Regions from separate parts of the Exiguobacterium sp. UBA1053 genome, predicted to be linked through region 1. Evidence: riboswitches for the same ligand, from Rfam matches in the RefSeq annotation. Region 1 holds a riboswitch; each other region holds the start of a gene.
The links. A riboswitch is a leader RNA that binds a small molecule or an ion and turns the genes downstream of it on or off. The one in region 1 is predicted to bind thiamine pyrophosphate.
Positions count from the first base shown of each region.

Region 2: another riboswitch for thiamine pyrophosphate. It lies ahead of thiD (bifunctional hydroxymethylpyrimidine kinase/phosphomethylpyrimidine kinase); the one in region 1 lies ahead of thiT (energy-coupled thiamine transporter ThiT).
Region 3: another riboswitch for thiamine pyrophosphate. It lies ahead of tenA (thiaminase II); the one in region 1 lies ahead of thiT (energy-coupled thiamine transporter ThiT).
Region 4: another riboswitch for thiamine pyrophosphate. It lies ahead of B3G15_RS14500 (ECF transporter S component); the one in region 1 lies ahead of thiT (energy-coupled thiamine transporter ThiT).

Region 1 covers NZ_DCDO01000013.1:237,487-245,646, forward strand. The annotation lists gene B3G15_RS08995 (DAK2 domain-containing protein) at 1-1,004, opposite strand, end outside; gene B3G15_RS09000 (Asp23/Gls24 family envelope stress response protein) at 1,030-1,392, opposite strand; gene rpmB (50S ribosomal protein L28) at 1,676-1,864, shown strand; gene B3G15_RS09010 (amino acid permease) at 2,005-3,408, shown strand; gene B3G15_RS09015 (thiamine diphosphokinase) at 3,463-4,065, opposite strand; gene thiT (energy-coupled thiamine transporter ThiT) at 4,067-4,627, opposite strand; TPP riboswitch at 4,688-4,797, opposite strand; gene rpe (ribulose-phosphate 3-epimerase) at 4,820-5,476, opposite strand; gene rsgA (ribosome small subunit-dependent GTPase A) at 5,479-6,384, opposite strand; gene pknB (Stk1 family PASTA domain-containing Ser/Thr kinase) at 6,410-8,160, opposite strand, start outside.
Region 2 covers NZ_DCDO01000005.1:125,313-133,472, reverse strand. The annotation lists gene B3G15_RS04800 (murein hydrolase activator EnvC family protein) at 1-820, shown strand, start outside; gene B3G15_RS04795 (murein hydrolase activator EnvC family protein) at 1,022-2,299, shown strand; TPP riboswitch at 2,363-2,473, shown strand; gene thiD (bifunctional hydroxymethylpyrimidine kinase/phosphomethylpyrimidine kinase) at 2,589-3,392, shown strand; gene thiM (hydroxyethylthiazole kinase) at 3,373-4,140, shown strand; gene thiE (thiamine phosphate synthase) at 4,130-4,768, shown strand; gene B3G15_RS04775 (hypothetical protein) at 4,939-5,223, shown strand; gene B3G15_RS04770 (ArsR/SmtB family transcription factor) at 5,279-5,647, shown strand; gene B3G15_RS04765 (CHASE3 domain-containing protein) at 5,693-6,331, opposite strand; gene B3G15_RS04760 (YitT family protein) at 6,525-7,391, opposite strand; gene B3G15_RS04755 (hypothetical protein) at 7,528-8,130, shown strand.
Region 3 covers NZ_DCDO01000003.1:324,374-332,533, reverse strand. The annotation lists gene B3G15_RS02690 (diacylglycerol/lipid kinase family protein) at 1-467, opposite strand, end outside; gene B3G15_RS02685 (alanine/glycine:cation symporter family protein) at 605-2,068, opposite strand; gene abc-f (ribosomal protection-like ABC-F family protein) at 2,266-4,065, opposite strand; gene B3G15_RS02675 (DUF1002 domain-containing protein) at 4,342-5,223, opposite strand; TPP riboswitch at 5,417-5,523, shown strand; gene tenA (thiaminase II) at 5,597-6,292, shown strand; gene B3G15_RS02665 (hypothetical protein) at 6,344-6,652, shown strand; gene B3G15_RS02660 (glycoside hydrolase family 3 protein) at 6,682-8,160, opposite strand, start outside.
Region 4 covers NZ_DCDO01000018.1:148,862-157,021, reverse strand. The annotation lists gene B3G15_RS14515 (glycerol-3-phosphate acyltransferase) at 1-226, shown strand, start outside; gene B3G15_RS14510 (GNAT family N-acetyltransferase) at 239-1,789, shown strand; gene B3G15_RS14505 (50S ribosomal protein L25/general stress protein Ctc) at 2,080-2,757, shown strand; TPP riboswitch at 2,853-2,952, shown strand; gene B3G15_RS14500 (ECF transporter S component) at 3,052-3,624, shown strand; gene B3G15_RS14495 (ABC transporter ATP-binding protein) at 3,621-5,150, shown strand; gene B3G15_RS14490 (energy-coupling factor transporter transmembrane component T family protein) at 5,122-5,844, shown strand; gene B3G15_RS14485 (NAD(P)/FAD-dependent oxidoreductase) at 5,900-6,931, shown strand; gene B3G15_RS14480 (alpha/beta fold hydrolase) at 7,004-7,822, opposite strand; gene B3G15_RS14475 (hypothetical protein) at 7,977-8,160, shown strand, end outside.

The sequences.
Region 1 (8,160 bases):
GCAGCGACTGGAGTGACTTGGTTCGCACCTTCTTCTTCAAGGATCGTCGAGTGTTGTTGACGCATGTTTTCAATCTTAACAGCGACGAGTTCACCGAAACGTTGTCCTTTTGTGATGACTTCTCCTGGTGTTTCAACGTGGACGTGAACTTTAAGGAGTTCTTCATCCGCTACGACGAGCAATGAATCACCGAATTCCGCTAATTCGTTACGGAAGTCTTCTTCGCTGAATGGTGCATTCGCAAGCTTGTCATCTTGGAAACGAACCATGATTTCCGTACAGTAACCGTAATGGATTTCTTCTGTCGACATGAAGCTTTGAGCCGTTTTATGATGCTCTGCTTCGACGAGTGCTTCCATGACAGGCGCATGCGGTTTGTCGAGTTCTTTTCCTTCGAGTGTTGCGAGGAATCCTTCATAGATACAGACGAGACCTTGACCACCAGAGTCAACGACGCCGACTTCTTTTAATACCGGAAGAAGTTCTGGTGTACCGTCGAGCGATACTTTCGAAGCTTCGACGAGTTGACGCATCAACTCTAAGAAATCCGTCGTCGTCTCAGATTGTGCGATAGCAGCGACAGCTGTTTCACGGGCAACCGTCAAGATTGTTCCTTCAACCGGTTTCATGACTGCTTTGTATGCTGTATCGACACCTTTTTGTAACGCATCTGCGAATTCCTTCGTATCAATCGTTGTTTTGCCTTCGATTGATTTCGAGAATCCACGGAACAATTGACTTAAGATGACGCCAGAGTTTCCGCGCGCCCCCATCAATAATCCACGTGCGAAGACGTTCGCGACTTCCGATACAGAATCCGAAGTTGATTTACCTGCTTCTTTTGCACCTGAAGTCATCGTCAAATTCATGTTCGTTCCCGTATCACCATCTGGCACAGGGAAGACGTTCAATGAATCGACGAAATCTGCATTTTGATAGAGATTCGCCGCGCCATTTTGAATCATCTTGACTAACTGCGCTCCTGTTAAACGATCTACACTCACTAAAGTTTCCTCCTCTATTCCCGCCTTAGACATTCGTCAAGCGGACTCCTTGGACAAAGATGTTCACAGATGTCACGTCAAGACCTAGTGCCTGACTGAGCGTGTATTTCACGCGACTCTGTACGTTGTTCGCCACCTCTGAGATTTTCGTTCCATAGCTTACGATGATATGCATATCGATATGGACCTGCTCTGAAGCCTGTCGAACGATGACACCGCGTGCAAAGTTCTCACGTTTTAAGAGTTCAGCAAGACCATCCTTGATTTGAGACTGGGATGCCATACCAACGACACCAAAACATTCCATTGCTGCGCCGCCCGCAAGTTGCGCGACGACATCATTATCTACATCAATCTTTCCATAGGTCGTTTTCATCTCGATCGCCACCTGAGTAGCCCCCTTTGAATATTGTATTCTTCTCATAATTCTACTATAAGGACCTACTATTGAAAAGTCGCCGTACTGACTATACAATGAATAAGTGAAAAATAGTAGCGGTCAAATGAACTTTTACCATCATCCTCATCCATTATTTTAAATTTCGAGGTTGTCTGTCAAGTTTTTTTCTTGTCAGCTACTTTTTTTATGTTGCAACCGCCCTGACACCATGCTAAGATAGCAAAGTGTCTATTAGGACGAACGCAAAACAACATAAAAGGAGGCGGAACGCATGGCACGTAAATGCTACGTTACTGGGAAATCGCCAAAGTCGGGTAACAACCGTTCACACGCATTGAACAAAACAAAACGTACTTGGGGAGTCAACGTACAAAAAGTACGTATCCTCGTCGACGGTAAGCCGAAAAAGGTTTGGGTTTCAGCTCGAGCTCTTAAATCAGGTAAAGTCGAACGCGTATAAGGCGCAACCACCGGATGGGAATCTTCCCTTCCGGTTTTTTTATGCCCTCATTTATTTTTCTCATAAACTAATTGTCGCTTTTATTGAAAACGCTTACAATAGGAACGTACTTTATTTTGTCAGAATTGGGGGAAGTCATCATGCAACTCAAACGAGAGATGACGAGTCGACACCTGTTCATGATTTCACTCGGCGGAATCATCGGAACAGGCTTATTTTTAGGGTCAGGATTAACGATTTCACAAGCAGGACCTCTCGGGGCGGTCCTCAGTTACATCGTGGGTGGGACCATCATGTATCTGACGATGTTATGTCTAGGAGAATTAGCGGTCTATCTGCCGGTCTCGGGGTCATTTCAGACCTATACGACCCGATTCATCGGACCAGGGGTCGGCTTTGCCGTCGGTTGGATTTATTGGCTCGGCTGGGCCGTGACGGTGGCACTCGAAATTACAGCTGCCGGCAGTTTGATGGACCGCTGGTTTCCGAACGTACCCGTTGTCGTCTGGTGTACCGTCTTTACGGTCTTGCTGTTCGGTCTGAATGCCGTCTCCGCCAAAGCATTCGGTGAAGCTGAATTCTGGTTCTCGAGTTTGAAGGTCCTCGCGATCCTGTTCTTCATCATTCTAGGTGGCGCTGCTTGGTTCGGCTGGTTACCGATGGAAGCAGATCGTCCGACATCGTTATTTGCGAACTTTACGGCAAGCGGTTGGTTTCCAAACGGGATTCTCGGTGTCTTGACGACGATGATTGCCGTCAACTTCGCCTTCCAAGGAACGGAATTGATCGGTGTTGCGGCTGGGGAGTCCGACACGCCCGAAAAATCGATTCCAAAAGCCATCCGCAACACAGTCTGGCGGACGTTCATCTTCTTCGTCTTATCGATTACGATCGTTGGTGCATTAATTCCGTATGAAACAGCTGGCGGAGTCAGCAGTCCGTTCATCATGGTCTTTGATGCGATCGGTATTCCGTACGCTGCTGATTTGATGAACATCGTCGTCTTGACAGCGTTGTTGTCCGTCGGAAACTCCGGATTATATGCGGCGACTCGGATGTTATGGGCAATGGCGCAAGAAGGGATGATTTCAAAGAAATTATCTTACGTCAATGCACGTGGTGTGCCGATGCGGGCGTTGCTCTTTACGATGATGTTCGCGATGTTATCGCTTCTGACCGCATTTTTCGCAGAAGATACCGTCTTCATTTGGCTCTTGTCCTTAGCCGGACTCGGGGCTCAAGTCGGCTGGATTTCAATCTCTGCTTCGCAGCTTGCATTTCGTCGTCAGTTCGTCCGAAACGGACACGATGTATCCGAACTGAAATTCAAGACACCACTCTATCCGGTGTTACCACTGATTTCGTTGACACTTAACGTCGTCGTCCTCGTCAGTCTTGCGTTTCAAGCGGATCAACGAATCGCTCTATACATCGGTGTTCCTTTCTTCCTTGTCATGTGGGGAAGTTATCATCTCTTCGTCAAAGGAAAACATCTATCCGCTCAAAGCGACATCCGTGTCGCCCCTTCTCAACTCGACGAATAATTTCATCTAAAAAGAGGCCGCGGAGTCATCCACGGCCTCTTTCCTATGATTGTGCTATTCCTTAAGCGTCCGCATCATCAATAGTTCTCCTTGATGGAGCTCTACCTTCGCTTCTGACGCACACCATTCATTACTGACGGTCAAGGAACCTCCGACCGGTACTGGATGTGCATCAAGTGGATATTTGACTCCGGATAAGCTTAAAGTCGATGGTACGAGTGGAATGAACGAAAGATAATGATAGCTCCCTGCTTCGACTGCATACGTTCCCTCAGCCAAGTATCGTACCTCTTCTCGTTTCGTCACGAGTCGTGCCTCTGGGTATCGCTTCAATAGATATACATTTTGGACGGTCATGTCGAGCCGCCCACCTGTCGCCCCGATGATGAAGGTATCCTCAAACTGTTTCTTCTCTGAGACTGTACGAAGTGCCAGTTCGAGATCCGTTTCATCTTTCTCGGCCGGATGAACGATTGCCCCTTCTGGTACATAACCAAGAGAATCAAAATCACCAATCGTCAGGTCGCATGTCAGCCCAAACGATTCAATCGTCTGAACACCACCGTCGACACCGACGATAAAGTCACCTGGCTGACAAAACTTCCGTAAATCCGGCGCTTCTTCTCGCGGACCGGCACAGACGAGAATCGCCCGCATCTCAGACGCCTCGTGCCGAATAACGGAGTAAGCGTGGCGCAGTCGTGAATAAAAGACCCGCAACGACACCACAAAGAACGTAAGACGGTACCATGTATGTCGCGTTATAAATCAATGAATACGGTACGACTGGACCTTCGGCATACTCGGCAAAAAAGACGATTCCACTGATGACATGACAGATATAACGGAGTCCTGCGCCTAATAACGTCGCCAGGAGAACGAACGCCATCAAGCTTTTCTTTTGTCCATTGCGCGCGGCTAGTCTGACTTGACGCGCGAACAGACCACTTAATCCGACGACACCATACGCAATCGTATAGTCAAGCATCGGTTGAACGATCGTCAAGACTTGTGGAGCGAACATCAATTGAATCGTACCGACAAGCGCTCCCGTGACGACCCCTCCGACGACACCGTGGCGAAATGCCATGACGAAGATCGGTAACATCGCTAAGCTGATTGAGCCTCCTTGTGGCATTTTGAATGGAATCAGTAAATCAAAGACGACTCCGAGACTGGCGAAGATGGCAATTTCCATCATCATTTGTAACCGTTTCATGCTATTTTCCTCCTTCATTGTACGAGAGGACGCAAAAAGGCAGTACGACGAACGCCGTACTGCCTGCGTGCGCCACATCCCTACGTCCGTTTGAACGGAACAGGTTCGAAGGGTTAAAGTCTAAAAGACTTCTCTCAGCCGCTTTTCAAGCGACACCCCTTGCGGTCATCATATTTCGTTTTCTCGTTCTTATTATACGGCAGCCCCTTGACGAATGCTAGTGATCGCTTCCGCATAATCTGGTGCATTGTAGATTGCTGATCCTGCGACGAGAACGTTCGCACCGTTATCGATGCAAAGCTTTGCCGTTTCCGGATTGACGCCACCGTCAATCTCGATTTCAAATGTCAGACCACGATCTGCTTTCATTTGCGCAAGTGCTGCGAGTTTCGGCATGACACGCTCGATGAAGGCTTGTCCACCAAAGCCCGGATTGACCGTCATCAATAAAACCATATCGACATCCTCAAGGACGTGTTCAATCGTTGATAATGGCGTATGGGGATTCAAGACGACTCCTGCCTTTGCGCCCGCTGCTTTGATTTGTTGCAAGACACGATGGACATGATTCGTCGCTTCGACGTGGAACGTCACGATGTCCGCCCCTGCTTTGACGAAATCCTCGACGAAACGTTCTGGCTGGTCGATCATCAAATGGACATCGAGAATCATATCCGTCTTTTGACGTAAGCTGCTAAGCACAGGTAATCCAAATGAGATGTTCGGTACGAACTGACCGTCCATGACATCAAAATGGATATAGTCCGCGCCTGCTGCTTCGACTGCTTTAACATCGCGTTCGAGATTCGCAAAATCTGCTGATAAGATAGATGGTGCAATTTTAATCATCTTCAATACCTCCGGGCTCGATTCTTGATTTCGTCTATAAACATACCATAGTTCTCATAACGAGAGGACATGATTTCTTGGGCTTCGACGGCTTCCTTGACGGCACAACCGGGTTCATTCAAATGCAAGCAACCTCGGTATTTGCAATCATCTTGTACAGCCACGAATTCAGGGAAACTCCACCGTACATCCTCGATTTCCATATCATACGGAAAATCGAGGTTCGAGAAACCTGGCGTATCGGCAATCAATCCTTCGGCAAGCGGCATCAATGTGACGTGGCGCGTCGTATGACGTCCTCGTCCGAGTGATTTCGAGATCGCACTTGTTTCTAAATCAAGAGAGGGTTCCAGTGCATTGAGCAATGAACTTTTCCCGACACCGGATTGTCCGGCGAGAACGCTCGTTTTTCCAGCAAGTAACGGACGGACTTGCTCAATACCTGCCAACGTCTCACTTGATGTCTCGATGACCGTATACCCAATCTTCCGGTAAGCGGCAATCGCCTCTCGGACAGCCGGTCCTTTAACATCGTCCAGCAAATCCATCTTCGTCAATAGGATGACGGGTTGAATTTCCTTCGCTTCGATCAAAACGAGAAATCGGTCGAGCAAGTGCGCTGAAAAATCAGGTTCTGCCGCCGAGACGACGAGCAATGCCTGGTCGATATTCGCGACTGGAGGGCGTACTAAAAAGTTGTCCCGCTCCTTCACTTCGAGAATATATCCTGTCTCACTTTCGATATGAAGAACGACCTCGTCTCCGACGACTGGACTGATGCCGCGTTTTCGGAAATTCCCTCTTGCCCGTGAACGGACCTCTCCTTCTGGTGTCATGACATCATAAAAGCCACCCTGCAGACGTATGATCGTTCCTTCTCGATTCTCTTCGATGCGTTGTTCCGTCATCCTATGCACTCCTTTTTCATCACATTCATTGTGCGTCTTTTGCTTGATTGTACGTGATGGTTTTTGAACGATACACCGTATCGTCTTTATAGATCGTAATTTTTCCTTCTTCTCCTGGATCAATCGTCACCGGCACGTCGAATGTCTCATCTTGATCAATCGATTCCTCGATGACGGTCCGCTTCCCTTTCGCGTCTTCCGTCTCAATCCGGATGACTTGTTTCGGTGGTTCCTCGTCCTCGTTCTCGCTGACCGCATCATAGACGACCTTTTCAGGGAACGTTGCCGTCACCGTTTTTTCTTCCTCACCTTTTGAGATGAACACAGTCACGGAGTCGTTCGGTTCGACTTGTGCTCCTGCTTGCGGGAATTGACGGATGACTTGATCGAGCTTCACGTCACTTGAAAATTCTTGTTCAAACGTGCCGTCGAGACCCATTTCATCGAGATACGCTTTTGCTTCATCACTCGATAAGTTCGTCAAATCTTTCAATTCAAAGGACGAAGTTCCTTCTGAGACAGTGATCGTAATCGTCTGTTCTTTTGCGATCACTTCCGTTCCAGCAGAGATCGATTGTCGGATAACATTACCTCGCGCGATTTCATCCGACTTTTCACGTTCGACTTCGACTTTTGCGAATCCAGCCTCTTTTAATGTGGCGATCGCCTCTTTTTCAGCGTCATCTGTCACATCCGGTACTTCGACCGGAGCACTACCTGTAGAGACGACCAAGTTGACTGTCGAACCCTTCTTGACTTGTGCGTTTTCACGCGGTGTCTGACTGATGACATCGCCTTCCTCGACTGTATCGCTATTTCGTTCTGTCGTCTCAACAACGAATCCAAGTTTCTCAAGCTTCGTTTCCGCTTCGTCTCCATCCGACTTGACGACAGATGGTACGGTGACCGTTGGATCTGGCCACATCGCAAACGTCGTAGCTGCACCACCTAGCAATATGAGCAATAAGAGGACGATCCACCAGCGTTTTTTCTTTTTCTTTTCCGGTGTTTTCGGTTGAACGGTCGTGACAGCGGGTGATTCTGGTTCCGCTTTTGATTCTTCTGGCACTTGTACAGGCGATAAGACCATCGTCTTTTCCATCTCATCCTCTTCTGCACCACGGATGCCTTCACTTGCTCGTTCGTCAGACAACGCCGTCACCATATCTGTCTTAAAGGCTGCGACGGACTGTTGGCGGTCATGCGGTGCTTTTGCGAGCGCCTGCATGATACAGTTCTCAAGCGCTTGTGGCACTTTCGGATTCAAGACGGATGGGCGACGCGGTGTATCTTGCAGATGCTTTAAAGCAATCACAACCGGTGAATCACCTTCGAACGGGACTTGTCCTGTAACAAGTTCGTATAATACAGCACCAAGCGAATAGATATCCGACTTCTCATCCGCAAATTTACCTTTTGCTTGTTCTGGTGAAAAGTAATGGACGGATCCAAGGACTGACATCGTATGCGTCAGCGTCGCATTCGACATTGCCACAGCGATTCCGAAATCCGTTACTTTGACGGTACCATCTTCTCGAATCAACATGTTTTGCGGTTTGATATCGCGATGGATGATCCGGTGTGCATGGGCGTGATCGATCGCATCACAAATTTGAGCGATGATATCGACGGCCTGCGGCACAGGTAATGCTTGATTTTCACAAAATGTCTTTAATGTCATACCATCGATATACTCCATGACGATGTAATAGATGGCATCTTCTTCGCCTACATCATAGACGGCAACGATGTTTGGATGATTCAAGCTGGTAGCAG
Region 2 (8,160 bases), on a different contig from region 1:
CAAACGCTTAAAAGAACTACGTAAGAAAAAAGAAAAGTTCGAAACACAATTGATGGATGCAAAAGAAGTCCAGCAAATTTTGATCGCTCAAGAAAAAGCGATTGCAGCTGAAAAAGCAGCGCGTGAACGTGAAGCGCGAATCGAAAAAGAACGTCAAGCTCAAGCTGCACGTGAAGCAAAAGCACGAGCAGAAGCTGAAGCAGCGCAAGCAGCAGCTCAAAAAGAAGCAGAAGAGCAAGCCGCTAAAGAAGCGGCAGCTCAGCAAGCAGCACAAGAGAAGGCAGCGCAGTCAGCGAAACCTTCTGGTTCGACGAAACAATCGGCACCAAAACCATCTACACCAGCACCAACTGCGCCAGCTCCAGCGCCGTCAGCTCCAGCGACACCTAAACCGTCACCATCATCAGGCGGACTCTTCATTCATCCAACTGCTGGTGCTGTGACACAAGGGTATGGTTCTGCAGGCGGAGAAAATGGTTATACGTTCCATAACGGGATTGACTTCGGTGGTCCAGTTGGCACGCCAATCGTGGCAGCTGCAACTGGTACAGTCATTACAGCATCAGGTGGCGGACCTTACGGAAATCACATCATGATTGCTCACCAATTGAACGGGAAGACATATACGACAGTCTATGCACATATGAGTTCATTGAACGCTAGTGCAGGTCAACGCGTCAGCCAAGGTCAACAAATCGGAACACGTGGTAGCACAGGAAACTCAACAGGTCCACACTTACACTTCGAAATTCACGTTGGTGGATACAGCTACAGTGCAACAGGTCCAGCTAACTCAGTTAATCCAATGTCGATGTTTTAATCGTAAAGAATCGTTGCATATGCAACGGTTCTTTTTTTGTCATTTTCAAAAAATAAATCATATATTACAAAAAACCGTTTTCATTTGAAATGTAAATGAAATTTTTTTGAAACGATTACGGTGCTATAATCTATTTCAGATATGAGAGAAACTTGAATACTATAATAAAATATGAAAAAACATAAGTGAGGAAAACGATATATGCTAAAAAAACTAATTTCTACCATTGTTTTAGGAGCATTACTTATAACAGGAACACAACCGATCGCAGCAGCGACTATTAAAGAAAAAAAGGCTGAAAATGCTGCTGAACAACGTAAACTTGAAAAAGCGATCAAAAAACAAGAAGCTAAAATCTCAAAAGAGCAACGTCAAATCAATCAAATTGACGCAGCAATCAACGAAAAGATTTTCCAAGTCTCCGAAAAAAATAAACAAATTGAACAGTTGAACGTTCGAATCGATGAGTTAAAGGCTGACATCGTCCGTTACGAAGAAATGTTACAGAAACAGGAAGAACTACTCGGTGATCGTTTGCGAGTCTTCCAAGAGAACGATGGAAACTCGATTAAATGGGAAGAAGTCATTTTCGGATCGAAGGATTTAGGTGATTTATTCAGCCGTGTCATGGCGGGGAAAAAAATCGCTGAGCAAGACGATAAAATGATTTCGGACTACATCGCAACGCAACAAAAATTAGCAGAAGCAAAACAAGCGCTCGTTGAGAAAAAAGCGGAGCAAATGCAAGAAAAGAAAGTATTGATTGAACAAAAGAAAGCGTTAAAGCTTCAAATGAAAGAACGTAGTGCTACACTGAAGAAATTACGAAAAGGGAAGACGAAGTTTACGACAGAACTATTAGACGCAAAAGAACTTCAAGCAACTCTCGAAGCGCAAGAACGTGCAATTGCGGCAGCGAAGGCAGCCGCTAAAGCAGCGGCTGAAAAAGCAGCAGCGGAGAAAGCGGCAGCCGAAAAAGCCGCTAAAGCGAATGCTCAAGCAGCAAAACAAGCAGGTAAGAGTTCGGAATCAACTGATTCTGTTGCCCCGCCCGTTGTTTCGAGTGGAGGGAAATTCGTTCGACCATCTTCTGGTGGAGTGTCGCAAGGATTCGGACCAGCAAGCGGCGCGAATGGTTATACGTTCCACAACGGTGTTGATTTCAGTGGTTCGGTCGGGTCTCCAATCGTCGCTGCAGCAGCTGGAACGGTCATTACAGCATCAGGTGGTGGACCTTACGGTAATCATGTCATGATCTCTCACTTCCTCGATGGACAAGTGTACACGACTGTCTACGCACATATGAGTTCATTATCGGTTCGTGCAGGACAAACGGTCTCTCAAGGTCAGCAAGTCGGAACACTTGGTAGTACAGGGAATTCAACAGGACCACACTTGCATTTCGAACTACATGTCGGAGGCTATCAATACAGTGCTTCTTCTCCTCTGAATGCAGTCAATCCATTGGCATATCTGTAATCAAAACGGGCTTCGGCTCGTTTTTTTTTCTTCTCTATGCTACAGTTAAGGCGAAACGAATACTTGAGCAACTAGGGGAGCTGGAGGAATCCGGCTGAGAGGAAAACCAATCTGTTTTCGACCCTATTACCTGAACTGGATAATACCAGCGTAGGAAAGTTGAGCCGAACGGATACCGGAATGCGTGTATAACGCTTTCGTATAGCGTCGACTGCTTTTTTACAGCGGTCGACGCTTTTTTTGTCGGTCACGACTCCCTTACATTGCTCGATGGGAAGGTGAAAAGAACATGAAACACGTACTGACGATTGCAGGATCCGACTCCGGTGGTGGAGCTGGGATTCAAGCAGATTTAAAAACATTTTCAGCTTTAGGCGTTTATGGAATGAGCGTCCTGACAGCCGTCACGGCGCAAAATACGTTGGGTGTTCAAGCGGTGGAAGAGTTATCCCCAGAAATCGTAGATGCCCAGTTAACGTCGATTTTTTCAGACATTCGTGTCGATGCGATCAAAATCGGAATGGTCTCGAATGCGCAGACGATTCGTGTCATTGCTACACATCTCCGCAAACAGACAGTTCCGATCATATTAGATCCCGTCATGGTCGCTAAAGGTGGTCATGCCCTATTGAGGACGGAGGCTGAACAAGCATTGATTTCAGAACTTCTACCACTTGCGACACTCGTCACACCGAATTTACCGGAAGCGGAGCGTTTAACAGGACGATCAGTGACCAATCTAGAGGAAATGCGATTGGCGATGCATCAATTGGCTACACAGACAGGGGTAGTATTACTAAAAGGTGGACATCTCTCAGGAGCTGCGACGGATTTGTTGTTTGATGGGGAAGTGGAACACCGCTTCACATCGGAACGGTTAGACAATCAACATACTCATGGAACTGGTTGTACCTTATCTGCGGCGATTGCGGCGCGGATGGCGCTTGGAGAAGATTTAACAGATAGCGTAAGACAGGCAAAGAGCTATGTCACGGAGGCAATTCGTCATGGATTTGCCCTCGGACAAGGTATTGGACCGACACATCATTTTCATTCACTTTGGAGGGATACACATGTTTACGACCATTCTTGAACACAAACCACTCATTCACCATCTGACGAACACGGTGACGATCAACGACTGTGCGAACGTCACACTCGCTGTTGGAGCATCACCCGTCATGGCGGAAGATATTCGCGAAGTAGAAGAGATGGTTAGACTCGCGCAAGCCCTCGTCTTAAACATTGGTACGATCGATGCAGACATGCAAGCAGCTCAACGACTTGCAGCCCGTGAAGCGGGACGTTTGAATGTCCCGATCGTTCTTGATCCAGTTGGAGCAGGAGCAACGACATTACGTACTGCCTTTTCTAAAGAACTTATTGATCTCGGGTGTACGGTCATTAAAGGAAATGCTTCTGAAATCAAGACGTTACTTGGGGAGGATGGGCGAACTAAGGGAGTCGATGCTGCGGGAGATGCCATTATGGACCGAGAAAGCATTCGTGCATTCGCTCGCAAACACCAAGCTGTCCTCGTCGTGACAGGTCCGATCGACTATATCACGGATGGAACGCGCGAAATGGAATTACATGTAGGAACATCTCGTCTAGGGGACATCACAGGTACGGGCTGTATGACGGCTTCATTGATTGCGAGCTTCCTCGGTGCAGGATATACGGCATTTGAGGCGGCTGTTCACGGAACATTCGTCATGGGAAAAGCAGGAGAACAAGCAGCCTCCGCGCAAGGTCTTGGTGATTTTAAACGAGAGTTGTTCAATGCAATCAGCCTCATGACGGAGCAAGACCTGGTGGAGGTGACAGAACGTGTCAATTGATTACTCCATCTATGCAGTGACGGATCGTCGGTACCATCCTGGCGTCGCGATCGAGATGGTCGTTGAGGAAGCTGTTTTAGGTGGTGCGACGATCGTGCAACTACGGGAAAAAACCGCACAAGGAAAGGAATTCTACGATCAGGCAGTTCGGTTGAAAGCACTCACGGATCGCTACGACATTCCTTTGATCATCAATGACCGGATCGATATCGCATTACTCGTCGGAGCTGGTTTGCATATCGGACAAGAAGACATTCCTTTAACCGCAGCACGTCGCCTTTTACCAGATGCTGTGATTGGTGTGTCGGTAGCCACTGTTGCACAAGCGATTGAAGCAGAACGAGACGGAGCATCTTATTTAGGCGTGGGTTCTCTATTTGCGACGTCATCCAAAGCGGATGCTGATTCTATGTCGCACACGATGCTTCAGGCGATTCGGGAAGCCGTACGATTACCTTTAATCGGTATTGGTGGAATCACAGCAACGAATGTCTCCTCTCTGCCCATCCCGCTAGAAGGGTATGCCGTCATCTCAGAAATTTTTGCTAAAGAAGATCGGCAACTCGCTGCGCAGCAAATGACAGATGCTGTGCGTGAATGGCATCAATCACTTCAGAACAGGGTATAATCCGTTCAGAGGTGATTGTATTGAAATGGCAGACGATCCGTTTTCGCGGCTATTGGATTCGATATCGGTTAGAACCACAAATCATTCGAGTCGATAATCAGGGGATCTACCATCTAGGAAAAGTCTTATTTCCACATCCTAATCGTATATCTTATGAGATGGCCCTTTTATTGAAAGAAAAGTATGAAAGACGCTACAAACGTCCGTTGTATATTAAAACGAGCTCGATTGCGACGGAAATTTGGGGACATACTCATTTAGATATTTATTACCGGGCACTTCTTCGTCTACCGATTCCGACTCGGCTTCGTCAACGTTATACGAACCGATTAGAAAGCACGAAAATCATTGACATCGGCGTACGCGCTGTCGATCAAAATCGAATTGTCTGGGATATTGGAGATTACGTAGGAGGATGGTTCGTGTTTTGGCTCATTCGCAGACGAATGCGCTGAACTTGCAATGTCCCGTTTCTCATGGTGCAATATAGATAGAAACGAGGTGACGGACATGGACATTCCCCGTTGTGAAACGATTGCGATTGATGAACAACGTGCGTCTGAAATCGGACATATCGTTGATACGATTCCGACGCTTGAAATCGGAAAGCTATTTAAGATTCTTTCGGATGCGACACGACTGCGAATCGTTTATGCGCTGACGATCGAAGAAGAACTATGCGTTTGTGATGTCTCGGCTTCTGTCGACTGTTCGATCGCGACAGCGTCGCATCATCTTCGATCTTTGTTGAAACAAGGACTCGTCAAGTTTCGAAAAGACGGTAAAGTCGTCTATTATTCCTTGGATGACCATCATGTGTCATCGCTTGTACATATGGCGATGGAACATGTACAAGAGGGAAAAGCGATGCCTGAATGAGTCTTTAGAATAAACGAAAAGCGCAGCTTTAGCTGCGCTTTTCGTTTATTCTAAAGACGATTGTTCTAATCCTTTTGGAGCGAAGTGGTGGAAGAAAAAGACCGTGGCACTAATCAATAAAAAGGACAGGATGGAGAGAGCGAGACACATCCATTTATATGTAGCGATTAAAGTATCTGATTGTTGTAATTTGGCTTGAAGCGTTTTATACAAATCATCTTTCACACGGGATAAGTCTTCGAGAATCGTTTGAGTCGTCTGAGTCGATTGTCTAGCAAGACGTTTTGCGGCTGTTGGACTTTGACGTTCATAGACGACAAACACGCGTTCAATCTCGGACTCCCAGACATTGTTGCGGCGAAGGAGATCCTTAATCGTCCCTGGAGTAGTCGACGATTGGTTCAGACTATTGCGCAAATCATGGATTTTAGACGTTGAAAAGTAATATTGTTCGATATAACGATTATCTTCATACAATAAGAGACCACGAACCGCATTGGCACGATCTCGATTGTGTTCGACCAACTGATCTACCTGATTGATTAACGGTATATCATGATCCTTCATTTGCTCGGTCATCGTTGCAATCGTCCGATAACCGGATAAAGCATAGATGATCGGGATAGAGGCGAATAAGCTGATCAAGAAAATCAGCAGAATACGCTGACGCCAAAGAGAGTGCATGCAATCATTCCTTTAAATAAAAGACATGTCATAAGCTTAACTACTATCGTAAAAAAAGTGAAGCCTGTCTATTTTTTGAATAGGGATAATGACTGAAAAACTGAATAATACTAATAAAAAAGCAGGAAAGATGATGCAATACGAGAAGCTGTTCTAAGAAGATGAAAAAAGCACAGCTAAGCTGCGCTTGGTGTTAAAACGAATACGAATGTTCCTTGTAATTGCCGAAAACAGTATGGATTTCCGAAAATGTAACGAATGCATTCGGCTCGACAGAAGAGACGATTTCTTGCAAACGGACGATTTCGTTATTTTGAACGACGACATAGACCATTTTTTTCGTTCGGTTGGAGTATCCTCCACGTGCATCGAGAATCGTGACACCACGACCGAGTTCTTTTGTAATGACTTCATTGATTTCATCTGCTTTCTCACAAATGATGATACATTGCTTAGAAGCAGAATAGAAACTGTAAACCGTCTGAAGGGCTTTGGCGCGAACAAAGCTCATGATGAGAGCATACATAACGTGTTTAAGATCGAATACCCACCATACAAGGATGTAAATGACAAGATCTTGCATCAGAAATATACGAGGAAGTGGCCAGTTATGAAAACGAGCAAAGAAAAACTTTCCAAGAATATCAAGCCCTCCAGTTGAAGCACCACCGAAGAAGATCAATGCCATTGCAAGACCAGAGACTAGACCAGCAAAGATGGAAGCGACGAGCGGATCGTTTAGAGATTCCGGAACGATTTGAGTCGGGATCCAGTCAATTAAAAAGGAAGAAACAATGACAATAATTCCAGATAAGAACATGAATCGTTTGCGTAGGAAACGGAAACCTAAAAGGAAGAGGGGAATGTTTAAGAGCAATTGCGTTAATCCGATTGGCGTGTGGAAGAGCTCTTGAATAATGAGCGTGATTCCCATGATACCGCCTGATCCGATATCATTTGGGGATAGTAGTAGGCTGATGTAAAGGGAATACAGCAACGTACCAATGATTAAGAAACTGATTTTTTCAACTCTCTTTTTCTGTGGGTGTGTTGTAGTCATGGCAATATGATGAGTGACCTCATGCTCCTCCTTCTGTGAGTATCTGCCTGCAAGAGTACGCTCATATGCATAAAATTTCAACCCTTCTTATGAAAAAAGATGAAAAAGGGTACGTTTTTTTAGGAAGGTGATGAAAATGAAGAAAATGCTATGGATTCTTGGTTGTATCTGTTTAGGAGTACTGGTCGGAATTCGTCTTTTTGAACAACCCAATGAAAAAAATCAATCATCCATTTGGCATGATGGTGATCTTGTAGCGAGACAAGTGGGTGCCTCGATGATGAATACGGTAGCGGTTCGTCAATTAGCCGAACAACTTCCGTTCTCATCAGAATTAAAACAGGTAGATGTCGAAGGAGAATCGTTACGTCTTGCCTATGAAGTGACAGGAAAAGAGCGACAAGCTTGGATTGGTACCGACACCGGAACACTACAAGTGAATCAGGATTTTTTAAAGGCTCGGTTATCTAAAGTTCTGATGCATCATACGCTTGTTTTATTTTCAACGATTCCTGATTTAACCGACCTTGAAATTCACTACACGGATCCGTATTCAGGTGCAGATTTTACGATGGACCGGAAAACATTCGACGCCTACACTCCGACCGATATCGAACGAGCTACTTCATCTTCTAGACGCTTTAATCGTGTTGTCATTGATGGTTATGTACTCAATGCATCAAGACGAAATACTTTCTTTGAACGCTTCGCATCACGACTGCAAATCCAAACTAATTAGTTGTATAAAGCAAGAAAAGGCATTTTTCAC
Region 3 (8,160 bases), on a different contig from region 1:
AGTGACGTCTTTTGTTCGACACTGACCTCCTCGACGGCTTCCGCAATCAGACCAACAGCGATGACGTTCATGAAGTAATGGTCATCATATTTACCGATATCGAGCGGTCGGGCAGGGGCGTCAGCTAGAATCTGGATCGCCTCTTCCGGATCCGTCGGAATGTGTAATGCGCGCGATAAGTCATTTACCGTTCCGAGTGGGACGATTCCGAGCGTTGGGCGATGCGGTTGTTCGGCAATCCCAGTGATGACTTCATTGACCGTTCCGTCACCTCCCATGGCGATGACAGCGTCGTAATTAGACTGGGCGGCATGACGCGCAAATTCCGTCGCATCGTGTTCTTTTTCCGTGAACCGAACGTCGACGGTTTCAAAGCGAGTAGCAAGCGTTTCCTCAGCAAGCGTTGCGTGTTTTTTTCCGAGTTCTTTTCCAGAAGACGGGTTGATGATCAACATGGCTTGAGACAAGATGAATTCCTCCTTCGGGGCAATCTGTTGACTTTTTCCCTGTCCGATGAAAACATAATCCAAATTCTTTTTTACAAATAAAAACACCGAGTAGGCGCATGGCTTCCTCGGTGTTGAAGTTTGAACTCAGAGTTAAATTATTGTAATGGCGGCACTTCACCAGCAGCAGGACGAGCTTCTTCTTCAACGTCCCAACACTCCGTATTTTCGATCCCGAGTGCTTTTGCTGAGAAGACAGGATCGAGTCCCTGTTTCCGTTGTTCCTGATAATCTTTGATGACTTTGAGAGCGATGCCGCTCAAGAGGAGGATCGCTGTCATATTGATTAATGTCATGCCTGCCATGAAGAGATCGGCAAAACTCCATACCATACCGAGGCTGAGAACAGATCCGATGAAGACGAAGCCCATTGTCGCAATCCGGAAACCGAAGACGGCTGCTGGACTTTGTTTGATGAACTCGATGTTCGTCTCACCGTAGTAGTAACTACCAACGATCGAACTAAAAGCAAACAAGAAGACGCTGAGTGCGATGAATGGTGGGGCAATTGCACCAAATTCTTCGGAGAGCGCGTTTTGCAACATGCCGATTCCTTCGCCATTTCCAGCAGCATAACTATCACTGAGGAGAATAATCGTTGCTGTCGCTGTACAGACGATCAACGTATCAAGGAATACACCAAGTGTTTGTAAGAAACCTTGTTTTGCTGGGTGAGAGACTTCAGCCGCTGCCGCAGCGTTCGGAGCAGACCCCATTCCCGCTTCGTTTGAGAACAATCCGCGTTTGACACCGAGTGAGATTGCAGCACCGACCGAGCCACCGAATGCTTGCTCGATTCCGAAGGCACTTTTGAAAATCATTGCGAACACACCAGGAAGTTCCGTCAGGTTCGTAACGACGACATAAAGAGCAGCAATCAAGTAGAGACCTGCCATGATAGGAACGATGATTGCAGAGAACTTCGCGACACGGTGGACACCACCAAAGATGACGAGTCCCGTCAAGACGACGAGTGCTGCGCCGACGACAGCTGTGTTGATACCGAACGCATTGTCAAAGGCAGCGGCAATCGTGTTTGATTGAACGGAGTTGAAGATAAGGCCGAACGTCACAGCAATCAAGATTGCAAAGACGATTCCGAGAGCTCGGTTCTTCAAGCCTTTTTCGATGTAGTAGGCAGGACCACCACGGTATGCGTTCGATTTCGTATCGCGTACTTTATAGACTTGAGCCAGTGTACTTTCGATGAGAGCCGTCGCGCCCCCTAAGAGAGCGACCATCCACATCCAGAAGACGGCACCTGGTCCGCCGAGTGTGACGGCAATCGTGACACCGGCAAGGTTACCCGTACCGATCCGTGTCGCCGCACCGATGAAGAATGACTGGAGAGAAGTGATGCTTTCTCCTTTATCGTCTGTTGTTTGTTCACTTTTATCGAGCGTGACGCGGAACATCTCTTTTAAGTAAGTGAATTGGATGAAGCCAGTTCGGATCGTGAAGTAGATCCCGCCGCCGATCAATACGGCAATTAATACATACGACCATAAAATATTGTTGGCGTAATCGACACTTCCTTGAATGACTTGCTGAATGGCGTTCATGATGATGTATTCCTCCCAAAGAATAATAAAAAGCTATACGCTAAATTATACGAATTTTCTGAAAATAATCAACAACAAAATAAAATAAAATTTTAAAACTTAATAAGGTTAGCTAAAAAAACATATGATGAAATCTTATGAATGAACGAAAAAACTGCCACTCTCGGTATCGAGAGTGACAGGCAAGTAAAGCTAAATCATCCATACTGTAGCAATTGTTCGTATAGGTCATCGAGTTGCTGTTGGATGCTTTTAGAAACGGTATCGGTCGGTTTTTCACGTTTTGCTAATTTCTGTTCAAGCCGCTCGATCTGCACTTCTAACTCATGTTGTGACAAGCGTTTTGGTTTTTGAGGGGTTACGTGGAGTGAGGAAGACGTAGCGAACTCAGCACGCTTCTGTTGAGCATACGTATACGTACCATGATAACGCGTCAGACCATTTTCGAGCCACAGGATCTGCGGAAATAGCCGATTCAAGAAATAGCGGTCGTGTGAGACGGCAATCAATGTTCCAGAAAAATTCTCGAGTGCTTCTTCCAACGTCTCTCTTGATTCAATATCGAGATGATTCGTCGGCTCGTCGAGAATTAATACATTGACCGACGAATGAACGAGGACGGCGAGTTGCAATCGCACACGTTCGCCTCCGCTCAGTGACAAAATGGACCGAAAGACAGTTGGTCCAAAGAACAGGAACCGGGCTAGGATATGGCGGGCTTCCGCTTCTGGAACGGCAATCCGGTCTCTAAACCAGTCAATTAACCGCGCGTCCTCCTCGAAATGGGCATGCTGGGACAGGTAACCGATCCGATTCGATGGTCCACGCGTGAGTGTGCCTGCCTCTGGTGATAATTCGTCAAGCAGCAGTGAGAGCAACGTCGATTTCCCGCTCCCATTCGTTCCGACGATCGCGATCCGATCCTGTGCCATGATCTCGAACGAGACGTCATCAAAAATGTGACGGGTTCCGTAAGCAAACGAGAGTTCTTCAGCGCGAAAGACGACTTGGCTCGAGTGATCAGTGGAAGAGAAGGAGACATCAGCGGTTTTGGCTTCGAGTTGTGGTCGTTTAATCCGTTCGATCCGCTCGAGTGCCCGTTCCATCGATTTTGCTTTACGGAATAATTTCTCACTCGGTGGAGACGCTTCGTTTGCCCATTGCCGGAGTCGACGAATCGCTTCCTTCATTTTCTTTATTTTTTTCTGTTGCTCTTGGTAGGCGTGGAACTGTTCCATCAAGCGACGTTCTCGTTCGACGACGAACGCGCTGTAATTCCCTATATAGGTTGTCAGTTCACCGTCCTCGAGTTCAACGATCGAGGTGACGACGGCGTCTAAGAAGACCCGGTCATGAGAGACGAGCAGGATGGTTCCTGTGTAGTCCCGTAAGAACTGCTCCAGCCATTCCACGGCAGCTAAATCAAGATGGTTCGTCGGTTCGTCAAGAATGAGCAGATTTGGCTCCATGAGTAACATGCGACCGAGACAAATCTTCGTCTGTTCACCACCGCTCAACTGGTGGAAAGGACGAGTGAGTAACGGACGAAGGTGTAACCCGTTCACCATGCGTTCGATTTTCGAGTCGAGTAGATAGCCATCCTTTTGTTCGAACGCATTCGTCGCTTCCGCATATCGTGCAAGTAACGCATCAAGATTCTCTGGTGCTGTCGCCATCATTTGCTCCAACTGTTGCATCCGAGAACGGATCGCGAGGATGTCTTCAAACGCTGTCCAAAGGACGTCGAGTCCGGTCATCGTCTCACTATATACAGGAAGTTGTTCCAAATAGCCGATCGTCAAACCGCTCTTTTGATAGATGACACCACCGTCCGGTTGCTCAAGGCGAGCAAGCAAGCGGAGTAATGTCGTCTTACCACTCCCGTTTCGTCCAATCAGACCGACACGGTCGTGTTCGTTTAAGAAGAGGGAAACATCCGCTAAGATCGTCTCGCCTCCGAATTGTTTGGTTAGGTGTTGAATGTCGCAAATCATCATATTCAATTGATCCTTTCGCGCGCATCAAAAAAGGAGAGCGCAAATAGCACTCTCCCTAACGTGTGAAAGATGCGCTTTGCTGTATTTTTCATTCATGAAGTTCTTAAAAAAGGACAGACGGGTGCCTTAGAACGCCATTCCATGAAAAATCGCGCGCAACAGATACAATTGTTCCATCAACCAGTGTTTGCACGCGGCAAAGTCCATCTTTTCACACCACCTTTCGTTTCAGATATCTCTAGTTTACTATTTTTTTGTCCGTTACGGAAGTCTGAATTATTTGAACACGCCAGCGATTGAACTGAAGAAGTCACTGAGTCCATCGAATAATTTAGCGAAGAAACCTTTCGTTTCTTCTGATGTTGCGAACGCGTGGATGTCTTGCCCCGCATTTTTCAAACCACTCTCGATTTGTCCCCAGTTGATGTTCGCTTGCTCCATTTGATTGAATAGATTCGTCAACCGGTCCATTTGTGCGTCAGACAACTGGATATTGTTGTTTTGAATGACTTGGACGATCAGGTTTTCGATCTCGACTTTGGTTTCCGGTTTTTGATTGGCGATCTCAGCCTTGATCTCATTCATTAAGTCAGCGACTTTATCCGTGCCGACCGTTTTTCCGACGTCTGATGTGACCGATAATTCTTGCTGTGCTAAATCCTTGCGTTCGTCACTTAACTTAATTCCCGTCTCAGCGGAAGTTTGATCGTACGCTTTCATGATTCCTGTCAGTGCCGATGTCCCGGTCACCTTGTAGGGAGAAGTGATCGTGATGTCGGCATCTTTGACACCCGCTGTGACGAGAGCGTTGAGATACATATCCTTCGTCACCCATGTGATGTTCTCCGTCGAGACGGAAAGTCCATCTCCTTTTTCCGTCAGTTCGATTTTAGCCGACGAATACATGTTGCCGCCTTTTTGCGACTGTGGAATGTTTTTCCCGAGATATTTTTCTTCGTCAGCAGAAGTGGCGATGATCGGCGTGATGCCTTCCGGTGCATTAAGACGGGAAAGCACCCATGCTTTATCCTTTGCGCCGAGCGACTCCCCGAGTGTGACGATCGTCTTATCGACGACTTGTTCGGCAGATGCGGCTGTTGGGAGTAATAAAGCAGAAGCGATAACGGCTGACGCCATGATTTTTGTTGGTGTATGCATAATGAAATCCTCCAATTATGAGTAACAGAATGAATTATAGTATCAGGTACTAAAGTTAGTGTACGAGAACGAAAGAAGTTCGGAATCGGTCTGTAGATGGAGACGGCATCCGTCTTCTGACACTCCATAGTATAGCGAAAAGAGGACAACTTGACTTCCATTTTCAGCATGCTATAGTGGATGGGAATCGAATAATGACCACTAGGGGAGTCGGTAGGCTGACTGAGACGAACGAAGACGTTCGGACCCTTTGAACCTGATTAAGTTCGTACTTACGGAGGGAAGTGGCGTCAAGTCTTGTTCTTCTTGCGCCATGCCCGTGTGTTTCGGGGTGGTGTTTTTTCGTTTCATACCAAACGAGGAGGATGAGATCATGACATTCACACAAGAAATCAAACAAGCGGCACAAGCGTATTGGAACAGTAGTTTTACGCACCCATTCGTTCAAGGAATCGGAGAGGGGACGTTACCACTCTCGAAATTTCGGCATTACGTCATGCAAGATGCCTATTACTTAAAACACTTTGCGAAGATTCAAGCGAAGGCAGCGTCAAAAGCGGACGACTTCGCGACGATCGCGACACTTGCCGAACATGCTACTTCGACTTACGAGGCAGAACTGAGCTTACATCAATCATTTTTTAAGCCGCTCGGTATTACGGCAGCAGACCTTGAAGCATTTGAACCGGCACCGACAGCATATGCGTACGTCTCGCACATGCATCATGCGAGTGAAGGAACGCTTGGTGAGACGATTGCTGCCATCTTGCCATGTTACTGGTTGTATTATGAAGTCGGGCAACAATTACTGACGTGTACACCGGAAGAAAAAATCTATCAGCAATGGATCGACACGTATAGCTCGGAATGGTTCGAAAAGGTCGTCTTTGATCAGATTGCACGGCTTGATGCGCTGGCGGAGCAAGCAAGCCCGACGGAACGCGAGCGGATGAAACGTCATTTCGTGACGAGCTGTTATTATGAGTTGCTGTTTTGGCATATGGGATGGACGGAAGAGACGTTTACGTCGGTTTACGAAACGATTCCGGCACGAGCGGTATCTTCTTGAATCAATAAATGGTAGAATTAGGAATACCATTTAGTGAGAGTAGGGATTGGAATGGAAATCATCGTGATCGCACTCGTGATTCTCGCGGCATATGTTGTGCAACAGGTGCTCGGAAAAGTGAAAGTGAGATTTGTTGGGTACATCATTCCCATATTGATGGTGGTGTACGGCACATATGCTACGATTCAGAATTTTCAGGGGTTGCTTCAGTTCGGTTTTACAACGGGGAGAACTATCGCAACTGTCCTGGTCGTCGTCCTCTACGCTTCGTTGACTTATTCACTTCATCGTGTCTACGAGCGTACGAAAGCAGAAGCCGAATCTGCATATCCATCATTAAAAGACCGAGGCATCCTTTAAGGAGCTTCGGTCTTTTGTGTATCATGTCCTCATTTTTTCCAGTTTTTAAAGCCGTCACCGAATTCGAGATGCAGTTTGTCGGTAAAGACACCGTTCTGAAAGATCGGCACATCAACCGGTAAAGTGCCTTGCGGTTTGAACGTTCCGAAGATCGCGCGGATACCTGCAGGCAGGTTTGGTCCCGCTGATTTTAGATTGCCTGCTTCGGAGTCTGGACCGTTCGGATCACCTTTGAAGCCATAGACGAGGACATGTGCCGGTGCGTCCGGTTGAACAGCAACATCGTATGGGTTACGGAGACTGAGCAGGACGGATGGTGTCTCCGTTTGTTTCGCATAGCGGAAGATTGAAGCCGGAATCGCTTGTTCTGGTGCAGTAGGTAGTAGTTTAGCACTCGTGTTGACGTTGGAACCGACGATGATGTAATCTGCTGCATCGAGTTGCGCCCGTAATGTCGGGTTTTGGTCGAGCGGTAGCGTAGTAGCCGAGTAATTCGCTGTCGTCACGTGCCAGTTCCGATTCTTCGGTAGGGAAGCGATCGTTTTTTTCATGCTGTCCGTTTGATCCGCCGCAGGAGCGATCACAAGAACGTTGGCATTCTTTTTCGGTTTGAATGGTAACGTCCGCTGATCATTTTTCACGAGTGTGACCGCGGCTTCCGTCATCGCGCGTTCTTTTGCTTTATGCTCGGGACTGCCGACGATTCGGTTCGAGTGCGCGATTTTTTCAGCTAGGGATGTCGTGTCAGTCGTACCGTTCCAAATTCCGCGTTCTGCTTTCAGCGTCAGGATTCGCTCGACCGATTGATCGATCCGTTCCTCTGAGAGGCGACCGTCTTTGACTGCTGCGATCACATCCTTGAAAATCTGATCGAGCTTTGTGACATCTTGCTCGGAACGAAGGATCGTCGGCATGAGCGCGATATCGACTCCAGCGTCAAACGTCTTTAAGACGGCTTCTGACTCCGTGAAGTTGTCGGCGATCGCCTGCATGTTCAACGCGTCTGTGATGACGATGCCATCGTAGCCAAGTTTTTCGCGCAGTACGCCCGTGATGACATCATCCGATAACGTCGCAGGTAAAGGGAAGGTACCATTTGTCGACGTGACGACTTCAGGTTCGATTTGCGGCATCCCGATGTGTCCTGTCATGATCATATCGATGTCTTCAGCAATAGCTCGCTTGAACGGTACGAGCTCGACTTGTTCCAGTTCTTGCAAGGAGCTGTCAACGACCGGTAATCCATAGTGGGAATCGGTCGCCGTATCGCCGTGACCCGGGAAGTGCTTGGCGGTCGCCGCGACGCCTTCAGACTGAACTCCCTTCATAAGAGCGGAACCGAGTGTGCCGACGAGCTCCGGATCACTCGAGAATGAGCGGACACCGATGACAGGATTTCCAGGATTGCTGTTGACGTCGAGAACCGGACCAAAGTTGACATTGATGCCGAGCGCACGCAGTTCGGAACCGATGATATGACCGGCATCATTGGCATATGTGCTACTGCG
Region 4 (8,160 bases), on a different contig from region 1:
CGTCTTCGCCATCACGCCGTGGGCATATCTTGTCGGACTAGGCATACTCGGTCTGTCTTATCTCGTAACGAAAGATAGCGTCAAAGCGGGGCTGATTCCGGTTGTTCTACTCCCGTTACTCCCTGTCTACTTTGACGCGGGACCCATCAATATCTTGTGTGCCGTTGCCGTAAGTCTACTTGTCCTGTGGGCTCATGATGCACTTCACAAGCCAGTCATTACATAAGGAGGACGTCTCATGATCGACTTTTCCATTGCCACCGCTTCGGACGCGGAAGCAATCCATGAACTGAACTACCTCACCTTCACGGAAGAGATTCCGCAACATCAACCGAACACCGAACGGAAACGGATTGACCGGTTTCATGATCAAAATACCTATCTGATCGGCAAGGAAGACGATCGACTCGTCGCGATGATTGCTATTCGAAAGCATCGTCCTTTTTCGCTTGAGGAAAAGGGCGTGACGTTAGATGAGACACTGACGGACCCAGCGGAAATCCGCTTACTCAGCGTTCGTCCCGAATACCGCAATAGTCGTACGTTCATGCAATTGATGCGCTTTTTGATGGTCTACTTGGAGCGGGAAACGATTGATCATGTCTATATCAGTGGTACGACGCGGGAAGCTAAACTATATGCGCGGTTCGGCTTCACACCAATCGCAGCAACGCTCGGTAGTGGCGATGCCCAGTTCGTACCGATGTTGTTGTCACGCGCAACATACGAACGATCCGTCATCGCGGACGTTTTACGTCCTCTGCATTTTCTAGCCGGTCCGGTCGAGGTTGCACCAACAGTCCGCCAAGCGGCGCAACAAGCACCGCGCCCGCATCGGACGGCTTCGATGCGCCAGCTCGATCAAGATTTACGTGGTCGGATGTGTCAGTTGCTGGATTTGCCACATGTCTCGATGGCTGTTGGCAGTGGCACCCTTGCCAATGATATTGTCGCACAACAACTGAGTGGACACGGATTGATCCTAAACGGTGGTGAGTTCGGTCAACGCTTGATCGATCACGCGGCACGAGCAGGAAAGTCATTTGATATCCACCTGCTTCCGTCCGGTCACCCAATCGACTTAGAACAACTCGCGAGTCAACTGCATCAAACGGAATACGACTGGATCTGGTTGACACATTGTGAGACGTCTACGGGCGTCCTCTACGATCTTGATGCGGTAAAAGCGCTGCTGGATCAACAAACCGCACTCATCGTCGATGCGATCAGCGCCGTCGGAACCGGACGTTTCTCATACGCTGGTTGCAAATTCGTCACGACCGTCTCCGGAAAAGCAATTGGTGGTTTACCGGGTCTTGCGTTCATCGGTCATACAGACAGCATCCTACCTTCTCCACGAATTCCACGTTATCTGGATCTCGGACTCTATGCGGAAGGCGTCGCCTTTTCCGGCTCATCGAACTTGTTGCTGGCTTGTCAGGCAGCGCTGGATGCCCTTGATCTCGATCAAGCCGCTATCAAGATGACTTATCTCGAACAGGCCGTTCGGGCGACTGGTTTTAACCTGCTTGCGACTCAAGAAGCACAAGCGCCGGGAATTCTGACGATCGTCCATCCGTCGGCAACCGCTTTAGGAGACGCTCTCCGGATCCAGGGCTATCATGTTCAATATGAAAGCGACTATCTCGTCCATAATCAATGGCTCCAAATCTCAACGATGGGACAGACGACGATGCGGCACATCGAACGTCTCATCCGTGTATTAGTCCGTGAAAACCAACGCATCACCATAAAAAATGAAAGAAATGAAAGACCTCTTAACCCTTGATTTCAAGCGGTTTGGAGGTCTTTCGACTTTAAAAAATAAAAAATAGAGGTTTAAGGATTTAAAACATAGGGGTATAAACTCACTAGCACCGCATCAAACCGGTGACTTACTCACACATGTTTCTCAATATCAGCGTAATGACCTGGGAGAGAAATGCAAAGTCACGAAAGCGTCAGATTCAAAAGAGTCTGAAACCGATTGTCTTAGCATATTTAAATTGTTCAGGACTTGTCCTGCTCCTACATTCATTACCTTTTGAGGGCTATACTAAATTCAAGGGGGAAATGAACATGTCAGTTAAATTAACAGCCGAAAAACGCGAGGTACGTCCACGCTCACTCCGTAAACAATTACGTCATGAAGGAAAAGCTCTTGGTGTCGTGTATGGTTACAAAGTGGAAAGTACACCAATCGCATTTGAAGAAAAAGAATTGCTTAAAATCGTTCGAGAAAACGGTGAGAACGTCTTGATTTCACTGAAACTCGACGGTAAAAATATTAACGTCTTGATCAACCGTCGTGATATGGATGTCTTCACACCAACTGTCGATCACGTTGAATTCATCGCCGTTAAAATGGATGAAGAGACAGAAGTCGAAGCAGACGTCGTACTCGTCGGTGAAGCAGCTGGCGCTAAAGTCGGCGGATTCCTGTCACAGACACTCTTTAAAGTAACAGTCGCAGCAACACCAGATAAATTACCAGAGAACGTCGAAGTCGACGTCACGAACCTCGAAATCGGGGATTCGATTTCTGTAGCTGATCTTCCGGAACAAAAAGATTTCCGTATCGTCACAGAAGGCGACATTCAAGTCGCAGCTGTCGTCGAATCTACACTCGAGCAGGATCTTGAGGAAATCGAAGAAGCAGAAGCTGAAGCGCAAGCGGAAGCTGGTGAAGACAACGAAGCGGAAGCTACGGAAGAGTCTTCAGAAGAAGCAAAAGAAGAGAACGAAGATAACAAATAAGTCGTTTATCGATACGCCCTTCGTGGCGTATCGTTTTTTTGTGTCTTGACAATAGACAGAAGATTGCCTAAAGTGAACAGCGTATCATCTATTACCATATCCACTAGGGGAGCCCATTTGGCTGAGACGATTCACTTCGGACCCTTCGAACCTGATCTAGTTCATACTAGCGTAGGAAAGTGGAGCGATCACATCCAATGACTCCTGCTGCGCGCAGTTTTTCTGAGGACCGCTCTCTTTTTACGGAGGGCGGTCTTTTTTGGTGTCTCCCCCACTTAAAGGAGGACGAACACGATGCAACACTGGAAAATGAAAGAAATCATGGTCATGATGATGCTCGCCGTCGCTTGCGGCGTCATCTATCTCGGTTGGTCAACACTCTGGTTACCGATGTCGGCAATCTTCGGACCAGTCGGGGCCAACTGGATGTTTGGGATCTGGATCATCGCGAGCCCGCTCGTCGCGGCAATCATTCAAAAACCAGGTGCCGCCCTCATCGCGGAAATCGTCGCGGCAGCCGTCGAACTGTTCACGGGTAGTCACTTTGGTTTATCGGCTCTTCTAATCGGGGTCTGCCAAGGGCTTGGTGCGGAACTCATCTTTGCGATGACGCGTTATCGCCGTTATGACACCTGGACATTGATGTTATCGGGTGTTGGAGCCGCAATTGGTAGCATCGTCTATAGTCTGATCGCGAACGGATTCGGTTACTACACGACGACGACGTTGCTTGCGACAACAGGTTTACAATTGATTAGTGGTGCATTACTCGGCGGCTTGCTTGCAGCGATTCTCGTCCGTCGCCTTGTTGCGACCGGTGTCTTGAACGGGTTTGCGGCCGGACGTGCGAAACGGGAAGTCGCATGATTACTGTCGACGACCTCAGCATCCGCTACCCCGGTCAGATGAAGTCGGTGCTCGATCATGTATCGCTGACGATCGAACAAGGAACGACCCTTCTGCTCGGACGAAGCGGGAGTGGCAAGACGACACTGCTTCATGCCCTAGCCGGACTGACACCTGAGACGATTGAAGTCGAACAGACGGGAACCGTTACCCGGTCCGGTTCGGTCGGAGTGCTATTCCAAAACCCAGAAGAACAGTTCTGCATGGAAACGATCGGACGCGAAATCGCTTTTAGTTTAGAAAACCGGTCGATTCCACGTGCGGAGATGGAGGAACGAATTGAACGCTTACTCGCACTCGTCGGTCTCCCTCTCCCCTTCTCGACACCGATCGCGAGTCTATCCGGGGGGATGAAACAGCGCCTCGCGCTCGCCGCGGTCCTAGCGCTCGAGCCGGCGATCTTATTACTCGATGAACCAACAGCCCAGATTGATCCAATCGGACAACACGAGCTGATGGCGTTGATCTTTCGGATTCAGAAAGAACACGATTTAACGATCGTCTTGATCGAGCACCAACTCGATGTCTGTTTGCCATATATCGATCAGATCGTCTTACTTGAGAACGGATCGATTACTGCGACGGCGCATCCGCAGGATTTGTTCCCGCAGGCTTATACAGAGCTTCAATCGAAAGGCATCTCTGTTCCTTCTTTGTATCCGTACACGTTAGAGACACTACCCATAGATGGACCACAAGCAGTGCGACTTCACGTGCTTCCTCCAGTCGCTACAGCAGGCACTGCCTTGTTACACGTCGCTGCATTATCGACGAAAGCCCCTTACCCGCTGACCGATGCGACATTTTCCCTGCAGACAGGAGAATGGGTGATGCTGCTTGGGGCAAACGGATCCGGGAAAAGTACATTACTTGCAACACTCGGTCGGTTGCTCTCGCATCAAGGAACATATCGCTTCCAGGAACGTCCGGCTCAGCGTTACTCCCGGCGACGCTTTTATGAGCACGTCGGCTATGTCTTTCAACAACCGGATCTGCAGTTTCTCAAACTGACGGTCGAAGCGGAAATCGACTGGAGTCACCGGGCAGCGACGAGTGACGAGCGCACAGCGTTGCTCGAACGGCTGGAACTCGCATCTGTCAAACAGCAGTCACCGCTTGCGCTTAGTACGGGGCAACAACGACGGCTCAGCGTCGCGACGATGCTCGGGCAGTCAAAGGATGTGTTGTTGCTCGATGAACCGACGTTCGGACAGGATGGATTGACGACGCGGCGGCTCATGGAACAGTTGTTGACGGAACAACAAAACGGAACGACGCTCGTCATGGCAACACACGATATGGAACTCGTCGCCCGATACGCGGATCGTGTTCTCGTCATGGAGCAAGGGCGGATTGCTTTTGACGGGCGTCCGAGCGAGTTATTCGCTGACGTTCCGTTACTCGAACGCTGTCAGCTACAACGTCCACTTTCGTACCAATTCCAGGAGGTGAAGCGCAATGCAGACAAACGCGTCACCGTTCGCTAAACTCAATCCTGTCATCAAAGGGAGCGGATTGTTTTTGATCATGTTTGCCTTAATTGCAACGAATGACTGGATCAAGACGTTGGTGTTCCTGAGTTTTGCTATCGCTTTGCTACTCCTCTCCGGATGGGGTCCCGTCGATTTCTTGAAACGGCTCGCACCTTACAGTCTATTATTCTTATTGACGTTCTGGATGATGGCGGCGTTTGGCAAAGGTACGAATCCTCTATGGTCGTTTGGTTGGTTTCATGTCACATCGGAAAGTGTCATGCACGGCTGGTTACTTGCCTTACGGATGGCAACGTTCGTCTGCTTAAGTTTCGCTTTCGTCACGACGACCGATTCGACCCGGTTCGTGATGAGCTTGATTCACCAAGCAAAGGTATCGCCTCGCTTCGCGTACGGATTTCTTGCCGGGATCCGCTTTTTGCCACAACTGGTCGAAGAAGTCCGCGTCTTGCGGCAAGTCCGAATGATTCGAAACGTGCACAGTCGCTTTCCTGGTGATGCGTTCCTATCAATCGGCTTACCGCTCTTCTCGCGATCGATCCAGCGGGCAGAACGGATGGCAATCGCTTTCGAAGCCCGTCATTTTTCAGCAGAGCGGACATATTATGAAGTGCCAGTCGTTCAGCGCCAGGATATTATCTACCTCGTGGTCATTCTCCTGTTTATCAGTCTTGTCTTTTGGTTATGATTACCGCCACCCGTATCCGGGTACACTCTAGCAAGACAAATTGAAGGAGAACGACATGAAACGAATCCTCTTGATTGGTGCAGGGCACGCTCACCTGCATTGCATTACACACGGACCAACAGAAGACGTCGAGTGGCTGATTTTAAACGCCTCGACGTACCAATATTACTCGGGCATGTACTCCGGACTTGCTGACGGAACGTACGATATTGATGAGATCCGTGTCGACGTCGCCGCCTTGTGTCGCGCTTATGATAAACAATTCATCGAAGAGACCGTCATTAAAATCGACCCCGTTGAAAAGGTCGTCTTCGGTGCATCCGGCAGACACTATACTTATGAGGTCGTCTCGACAAATATCGGCTCGTTCGATTGGTCGGAAGATACGACACGATTATCGATCAAACCGAACTACCGGTTACCGGATACATTAAAGCGTCTGCAACAAGCAAAGCGTCCGGTCGTGATCGGAAGCGGCGCAGCGGCTGTCGAGATGGCGGCGTCCTTAAAAGCAGCGGGTGTGCCGATTACACTGATCACGGATCCAGAGTTGCTTTCAGGACACCCCGCAGCGGAAGCGATTGCGAGACGGTTAAAAGAACTAGATGTATATTGGATCCGGGAACGTCCAATAGATGATGAAGCACCACTCCGCTTCAAGCATCATCCACCAATCGAGTCAGATGCGATCATCCGCTTGACGGGTGCGAAAGCTCCGGCATTGTTTGCGGACAGTAAGCTCTATACGGAAGACGGATTTCTACTTGTCAATGAACAGTTACAAGCGCTCGATCATCCAAGTCTGTTTGCTGCGGGTGACGCGGCGACCCTCGTCGCTTATCCCGATATTCCAAAGAATGGCGTCACAGCTGTCCGGCAAGCACCGATCTTACTGGCAAACCTCTTACGGTACGTCCAGGAAGAGGCACTGCAAACCTATCGTCCGCAAACGAACTATTTGACGATTTTATCGATGGGACCACGTCATGCAGTTTCAATGTATGGCAATCAGTATTCGACTCACCCGTTCGGTTGGTACCTGAAGCGCTGGATCGATCAACGGTTCATGCGGAAGTATCGCCCTTAAAAGTGTGCGCCGGCGCACGCTTTTTTCTGTACACAAAAACAAGCCATGGACGGGTGTCCATGGCTTGTTGGATTAGACGGTTTGAATTCCTTTAACGTACGAGAGTAACGTTTCGTTGAACTTCTCCTGTTCATCAAGCAACATACCGTGCCCACTCTCTTCGAAGACTTCAAGTCGAGCATGTGGGATTCCCTTTTGCATTTCTTCCGCGAACTCGAACGGACAGACTTGGTCTTTTTTACCGTGGATGATCAACGTATCGACTTTGATGTTCTCGAGTTTTCCACGTAAGTCTTCATCACGTAATGCGATTGCTGACTGAATCGTACCGTGGGACGAAGCAGCGATGCTAAGACCGTGGAACCATTGTTGGAGTGGTTCTGGATGCTCCTTCGCAAAGAAGATTTCCCCGAATCCTTTGAGCATCGACGGACGATCTTGTTTCGTGTCGGCAATCAACGCATCGACTTCTTCTTTTGTCATCCCGTATGGATAGCCGTCGCGTTGTGTAAAGACAGGGGCTGCGGCTCCAGCGAGGACAAGTTTACTGACTTTTGAATCCCCGTATTGCAAGAGATAGGACAAGGCGATTCCTCCTCCCATCGAGAAGCCAAGCAACGTGACGTTCGTTAATTTCAGCTGTTCAATGACTTCATTGATGTCGGACGCCATCGTCTTATAATCGTATCCCGTTGCCGGCGCATCAGATTTACCATAACCGCGATAATCGATCCCGACGTAACGGTATCCTTCTTCGACGAGCAGATTCTTTTGATACTCGAACATATTGTTGTTTGCCGGCCAGCCGTGTAAAAAGACGACCGGTTGACCCGATCCGACATCCTCGACATAAATTTTCGTGCCATCAACTGCTTGAATGAATGTACCCATCATAAAACCCCCATAGTAATAGATTGACCGTGCATGCATCTATTATTCCCGAGTCAAGAGATGTCAAACATCTTGATGTCAAAGTGTAATAGAAAATTCTGTCTATTCTAGAAATTATGGTAAAATATAGTCATTAAGATGAAGGAGGGTTTTCATGAGACGCTATATACATACCGGTATTCTCGCAGGCGCAGTCCTACTTGCCGGATGCGGTAAAGAAGAATACCTAGACCTTACATATGACGCCAATTACTGGGGTGGTATTTCGACTACCTTTGATGGGCAAGAGATACCGGATCTCCCGAAAAAACAAACCACTGCTTTGTTGAAGGTTTGTC